Linked DNA regions of Pigmentiphaga sp. H8. The protein of the gene in region 2 interacts with the protein of the main gene of each other region in a pairwise test. Links are inferred from orthologs where the notes say so. Each region holds a gene or a part of one and is shown on either strand. Other genes may lie near its edges.

Region 1 (3,289 bases), 1.8 Mb from region 2 along the record:
TTGTGGCAGCAGGCATGCAGTACGACCACCGTGCCGGCGGGGTAGCTTTCCAGCGCCGCGATCATGCCGGCGAAGTTCACGCCATGCGTGGCCGCGTCGTAATAGGGGTAGTTCACGACCTCGAAGCCGGCGTATTCGAACAGCGCGCGGTGGTTTTCCCAGCTCGGGTCGCTGATGGCGACCTTGGCCTGGGGAACCAGCCGCTTCAGGAAGTCGGCGCCGATCTTCAGCGCGCCGGTGCCGCCCAGGCTCTGGGCCGTCAGGACCCGGCCCGCGGCGATCAGCGGGGAATCGGCGCCCAGCAGCAGTTCCTGCACCGCGCGGTTATAGCCCGGCAGGCCTTCGATGGGCAGGTAGCCGCGCGCCGCGGCGGCGTCGATACGCGCCTGCTCGGCCTTGCGCACCGCTTTCAGGAGGGGAATCCGGCCTTCGTCGTTGTAGTACACGCCCACGCCGAGATTGACCTTGTTGCTGCGGGTATCGGCGTTGAATTGTTCGGTAAGGCCCAGGATGGGGTCGCGAGGGGCCAGTTCTACGGCGGCGAAGAGCGAAGTCATGAAAAGCGTCCGTTAAGCGCGCGGGGTTGAAGGAAGAAATGGTGCGGAGGATAATGGCAGGTTGCTTTCTGTAATGCGAATCGCATCGGGGTCCCGGAACTCTGGGACCCTTTCGCTGCCGAAGTTTTCCTGATGAAACAAGAGTCTAGCATGCAGACTACGCCTTCCGAAGGGTTGCACGAAGGGTTGCACGACGCCGCCGGCCTGGTGGCGGCCGCGGCCGACGCGCAAGGGTTCGAGCCCCGTTTCGTCACCTACGACGGCAGTCCGTTCCAGCTCTACCAGCCTTATCCGCCCGCCGGCGACCAGCCGACCGCCATCGGGCAGTTGTGCGAAGGCATCGAAGACGGCCTGATGTACCAGACCCTGCTGGGCGTGACCGGCTCGGGCAAGACCTACACCATGGCCAACGTGATCGCCCGCATGGGCCGGCCGGCCATCGTGCTGGCGCCCAACAAGACCCTGGCCGCCCAGCTTTATGCCGAGATGCGGGAGTTCTTCCCGCGCAACGCGATCGAGTACTTCGTCTCGTACTACGACTATTACCAGCCCGAAGCCTACGTGCCGACGCGCGATCTCTTCATCGAGAAGGACTCGTCCATCAACGAGCACATCGAGCAGATGCGCCTGTCGGCCACCAAGAGCCTGCTGGAACGCCGCGACACCATCATCGTGGCCAGCGTCTCGTGTATCTACGGTATCGGCAACCCCGACGACTACCACGACATGGTGATGATGCTGCGCACCGGCGACCGCGTCGGGCAGCGCGACATCATCGCCCGCCTGGTGGCCATGCAATACACGCGCAACGACACGGAGTTCATGCGCGGCACGTTCCGGGTCCGGGGGGAACTGATCGATGTCTTCCCGGCCGAGCATGCCGAACTGGCCCTGCGCATCACGCTGTTCGACGACGAGGTCGAGACGCTGGAACTGTTCGATCCGCTGACCGGCAAGGTGCGGCAGAAGGTGCTGCGGTTCGCGGTCTACCCGGGTTCGCACTACGTGACGCCGCGCGCCACCGTGCTGCGCGCGATCGACACCATCAAGCAGGAGCTGCGCGAGCGCTCCCGCCACTTCGTCGACAACGGCCAGCTGGTCGAGGCCCAGCGCCTGGAGCAGCGCACCCGCTTCGACCTCGAAATGCTGCAGGAACTGGGGTTTTGCAAGGGCATCGAGAACTACTCGCGCCACCTGTCCGGCGCCAAGCCGGGCGATCCGCCGCCGACGCTGGTGGACTACCTGCCGCACGACGCCCTGATGATCATCGACGAAAGCCACGTCACGGTGGGGCAGATCGGCGCCATGTACAAGGGCGACCGCTCGCGCAAGGAAACCCTGGTGAACTATGGGTTTCGCCTGCCGTCCGCGATGGACAACCGGCCGCTGAAGTTCGAGGAATTCGAGTCCAAGATGCGCCAGACCATCTTCGTCTCGGCCACCCCGGCGGACTATGAAAAGACGCATGCCGATGCCGTGGTCGAGCAGGTGGTGCGGCCGACCGGCCTGGTCGATCCGGTGGTCGAGATCCGGCCCGCGCTGAACCAGGTGGACGACGTGCTGGGCGAGATCCACGAGCGGGTGGCGCGCAACGACCGCGTGCTGATCACCACGCTGACCAAGCGCATGGCCGAGGACCTGACGGACTTCCTGACCGACCATGGGGTGAAGGTGCGCTACCTGCACTCGGACATCGATACGGTCGAGCGCGTGGAAATCCTGCGCGACCTGCGCCTGGGCACGTTCGACGTGCTGGTCGGCATCAACCTGCTGCGCGAGGGGCTGGACATTCCCGAGGTGTCGCTGGTGGCCATCCTGGACGCGGACAAGGAAGGCTTCCTGCGGTCCGAGCGCAGCCTGATCCAGACCATAGGGCGGGCGGCGCGCAATCTGAACGGCAAGGCCATCCTGTATGCCGACCGAATGACCGACTCGATGCGGCGCGCGCTGGACGAAACCACCCGCCGCCGCGAGAAACAGTTGCTCTTCAACGAGGAACGGGGCATCGTCCCGCAAGGGGTCAAGAAGGAAGTACGCGACCTGATCGATGGCGTCTATGCGCCTTCGGACGGGATGGACGGCGGCGACTCGCTCGAGGCAGCCCGTTTCGAGGCCATGGGCGAGAAGCAGATCGCCAGGGAGATCAAGAAACTGGAGAAGGCCATGCTGGAGTACGCCCGCAACCTGGAGTTCGAAAAGGCGGCGCAGGCCCGCGACCAGTTGCTGGCGCTCAAGCAGAAAGTGTTCGGGGCGGGCGGGCAGCAGGCCGACGAGGATGCGCTGAACGCGACCGGGCCGACGCGAGGATGAACGGAGCCGCCGCCGCGGCGGCAAACTTGTGCATCGCGAGATAGTTGCGCACCGAAATGGTGCCTGAAGGCTGGCGGAAGGGGATGCACCCGTGGAACCGCTCTTGTGCGCAACGCATCCCGATAGTGATCATTCTCTAAAGCTTTAAAGGTAACGTACTGATTCTAAAGAGGTTTTTAAAGCACCATATTTTCATGTGCTTATAAAAAAAGCTTGAACTATCCGGGGTTTTCCCGCACACTTCTGGACATGATGACCAAGGTACTGTTTGTGTGCATGGGCAACATCTGTCGCTCGCCGAGCGCAGAGGGCGTGTTTCGCCGCTTGGTGAAGGACGCCGGTCTTTCCGACGTTGTCCGTATAGAATCGGCCGGGACGCACGCCTTCCATATAGGCGAGCCGCCCGATGCCCGTATGCAGGC
Region 2 (3,733 bases):
CCACGCCGTCACCGCCGCCGAAATCGCGCCCGAGCCCTGGATGGCCCGGCCGATCGTGATCCAGAACAGGTCGTCGGTCGTGGCGCAGACCACGCTGCCGACGACGAACAGCACCAGCCCCATCACCACCACCGGCCGCCGGCCCCAGCGGTCCGAGGCCAGCCCGAACGGAATCTGCATGAACGCCTGGGTCAACCCGTACATGCCCAGCGCCAACCCCACCCGCGCCGGATCGTTCCCCCCCGGCAAGGCCTTGGCCGCCACCGCGAACACCGGCAGCAGCAGGAACAACCCCAGCATCCGGCACATGAAAAGCGCCGCCAGCGACAAGCTCGCGCGGCGCTCGAAAGGGGTCATCCGAAATGAAGGGTTAGCCATTCGTGAAAAAACCAATTAAAGGGACTTCCCCATGCGGCACCGCAGCCTCCCCTGCCAGCCAGCGAAGCACAGGTGCCCCACCCCAAGAAAGCCGAACTAGACCAGGGCACGGGGGATCCGGCTCCGCCGGTCCCCCGCCGCCCGCCCCCTGGGGGGCGCGCGTCAGCGCGTACGGGGGGGTTATATTACCAAGTTGGCTTTCGCCACCGCTCGCGTAAAGGTTTGCTTGATGGATGTCATCCGCATCAGGGGTGCGCGCACCCACAATCTGAAGAACGTCTCGCTGGAATTGCCCCGCCACCAGCTTGTCGTGATCACAGGGTTATCCGGGTCGGGCAAATCTTCCCTGGCGTTCGACACCCTGTACGCGGAAGGCCAGCGGCGCTATGTGGAAAGCCTGTCCGCCTACGCCCGCCAGTTCCTGCAATTGATGGACAAGCCCGAGGTCGACCTGATCGAGGGCCTGTCGCCGGCCATCTCCATCGAACAGAAGGCCGCCAGCCACAATCCGCGATCGACCGTGGGCACGGTCACGGAAATCCATGACTACCTGCGTCTGCTGTTCGCCCGGGTGGGCACGCCCTACTGCCCCGACCACCAGTTGCCGTTGCAGGCGCAAAGCGTCAGCCAGATGGTGGACATCACGCTGGCCCTGCCGGCCGAGAGCCGGCTGGCGATCCTGGCGCCGCTGGTGCGCGACCGCAAGGGCAGCTTCGAGGACGAACTGGCCAGCCTGCAGGCCCAGGGTTTCGTGCGGGTGCGCGTGGACGGCGAGGTGCTGGACATCGACAGCGTCCCGCCGCTGAAGAAGACAGAGAAACACAGCATAGACGTGGTGATCGACCGCCTGCGCGTGCGGCCCGATGCCCAGCAGCGGCTGGCCGAGAGCTTCGAGACGGCCATCGGCCTGGCCGAGGGGCGGGCCATCGTGCTGGAAATGGATGCCGGCACCGACGACCGCGAACGCGAGCATCTGTTCTCCAGCCGCTACGCCTGCCCGGTGTGCGGGCACAGCCTGCCGGAACTCGAGCCGCGCCTGTTCAGCTTCAATAATCCCATCGGTGCCTGCCCGAGCTGCGACGGCATCGGCCACATGGGTTTCTTCGATCCGAAGCGGGTGGTGGCGTTTCCCGAGTTGAGCCTGGCGGGCGGCGCGATCCGCGGCTGGGACCGGCGCAACCCCTTCTACCACCAGTTGCTGACCAGCCTCGCGGCCTTCTACGACTTCGACGTCGACACGCCGTTCGAGGAACTGTCCGAGGACACCCAGCAGCGCGTGCTGTACGGCTCGGGCGAGCAGGAAATCGCCTTCACCTACGTCAACGAGAAGGGCCGCACGACCGTCCGCTCGCATCCCTTCGAGGGCGTGATCCCCAACCTCGAACGGCGCTGGAAGGAAACCGACTCGGCCACCGTGCGCGAGGAACTCGGCAAGTACCGGAACGTGCGGACCTGTCCCGACTGCGGCGGCTCGCGGCTGCGCGCCGAAGCCCGCAACGTCCGCGTGGGCGAGGACGACCAGGGGCGCGCGATCTATCAGCTGGAGGCCCTGCCGCTGTCCGACTGCCTGCACTGGTTCGAGCAGCTGGCGCTGACCGGCGCCAAGCGCGAGATCGCCGACCGCATCGTGCGCGAGATCGCGGCCCGCCTGACCTTCCTGAACAACGTCGGGCTGAGCTACCTGTCGCTGGATCGCAGCGCCGACACCATCTCGGGCGGCGAGGCCCAGCGCATCCGCCTGGCCAGCCAGATCGGCTCGGGCCTGACCGGGGTGATGTACGTGCTGGACGAGCCCTCCATCGGCCTGCACCAGCGCGACAACGACCGGCTGATCGGCACCCTGCGGCACCTGCGCAATCTCGGCAACAGCGTGATCGTGGTCGAGCACGACGAGGACATGATCCGCGAGGCCGACTGGGTCGTGGACATGGGCCCCGGCGCCGGCGAACATGGCGGGGAAGTCGTGGCGCAGGGGTCGCCGGCCGACATCGTGGCCGACCCGCAGTCGCTGACCGGCCAGTACCTGAGCGGCCAGAAGTCCATCGCCATCCCGGCCCGCCGGCCGGTGGCGGGGCAGGACGAACTGCCGTGGCTGGAACTCAAGGGCTGTTCGGGCAACAACCTGAAAGGCGTGGACCTGCGCATCCCGGCGGGCCGCCTGGTCTGCATCACCGGAGTCTCGGGCTCGGGCAAGTCGACGCTGATCAACGACACGCTGGTCAACGTGGTCTCGCGCCACCTGTACAACAGCCAGACCGAGCCCGCGCCCTACGAGGCCATCGAGGGGCTGGAGCATTTCGACAAGATCATCAGCGTCGACCAGAGCCCGATCGGCCGCACGCCGCGCAGCAACCCGGCTACCTACACCGGCCTGTTCACCCCGATACGGGAATTGTTCGCGGGCGTGCCGGAAGCCCGGGCCCGGGGCTACGATCCCGGCCGCTTCAGCTTCAACGTCAAGGGCGGCCGCTGCGAGGCCTGCCAGGGCGACGGCGTGGTCAAGGTGGAAATGCATTTCCTGCCCGACATCTACGTCCCCTGCGACGTCTGCCACGGCAGCCGCTACAACCGCGAAACGCTGGAGATCCGCTACCGCGGCCGCAACATCAGCGAAGTGCTGGACCTGACGGTCGAACAGGCGCTGGAGTATTTCGAAGCCGTGCCGGCCATCGCCCGGCGGCTGCAGACGCTGATCGACGTGGGGCTGGGCTACATCCGGCTGGGGCAGAGCGCCACCACCCTGTCGGGCGGCGAAGCGCAGCGGGTCAAGCTGTCACAGGAACTGTCCAAGCGCGGCACCGGGCGCACGCTGTATATCCTGGACGAACCGACCACCGGCCTGCATTTCCATGACATCTCGCTGCTGCTGGAAGTGATCGGGCACCTGGTGGACGCCGGCAACACGGTGGTCGTGATCGAGCACAACCTGGACGTCATCAAGACCGCGGACTGGATCATCGACATGGGGCCGGAGGGGGGCGGCGGGGGCGGCAGCATCGTGGCCCAGGGCACGCCCGAGGAAATCGCGCAGGCGCCCGGCAGCCATACCGGCAGCTATCTGAAGAAATTCCTGGCTGCCGGCGCTTCGTCGGCGCCCCCCAGGGCGGCGCGCGCGCCCAGGCGCAAGGCCGGCTGACCCGGCCGGGCGGTCACTCGTCGAATTCGCAGACGGTGTACAGATTCAGCCCCGAATCGCGTATCGCCTTCGACCCGCCCAACTGGGGCAGGTCGATGACCGCGGCCGCCTCGACCACGTTGGCGCCCAGCCGCTGCAGCAGCTTCATGCCGGCCAGCATGGTGCCGCCGGTGGCGACCAGGTCGTCCACCAGCACCACCCGCTGCCCCGGGCGCACGG

Evidence for each region.
Region 1: the proteins of uvrA (region 2) and uvrB interact in binary tests that used the Escherichia coli proteins (3 or more experiments, as listed by UniProt). The link is inferred for Pigmentiphaga sp. H8 from one-to-one orthologs.

The regions. Positions count from the first base shown.
Region 1 is NZ_CP033966.1:2,662,105-2,665,393, forward strand. Bases 314-3,287 are described here. They hold uvrB (excinuclease ABC subunit UvrB), read left to right. Parts: upstream 314-707; coding sequence 708-2,867; downstream 2,868-3,287. Other genes in these bases: EGT29_RS12670 (amino acid aminotransferase), read right to left, coding at 314-557; EGT29_RS12680 (low molecular weight protein-tyrosine-phosphatase), read left to right, coding at 3,117-3,287. Outside these bases: more of EGT29_RS12670, read right to left, coding at 1-313; more of EGT29_RS12680, read left to right, coding at 3,288-3,289. UniProt on the Escherichia coli protein: The UvrABC repair system catalyzes the recognition and processing of DNA lesions. A damage recognition complex composed of 2 UvrA and 2 UvrB subunits scans DNA for abnormalities.
Region 2 is NZ_CP033966.1:819,326-823,058, reverse strand. Bases 297-3,714 are described here. They hold uvrA (excinuclease ABC subunit UvrA), read left to right. Parts: upstream 297-607; coding sequence 608-3,514; downstream 3,515-3,714. Other genes in these bases: EGT29_RS04015 (adenine phosphoribosyltransferase), read right to left, coding at 3,528-3,714; EGT29_RS04025 (MFS transporter), read right to left, coding at 297-357. Also shown: more of EGT29_RS04025, read right to left, coding at 1-296; more of EGT29_RS04015, read right to left, coding at 3,715-3,733. UniProt on the Escherichia coli protein: The UvrABC repair system catalyzes the recognition and processing of DNA lesions. UvrA is an ATPase and a DNA-binding protein. A damage recognition complex composed of 2 UvrA and 2 UvrB subunits scans DNA for abnormalities.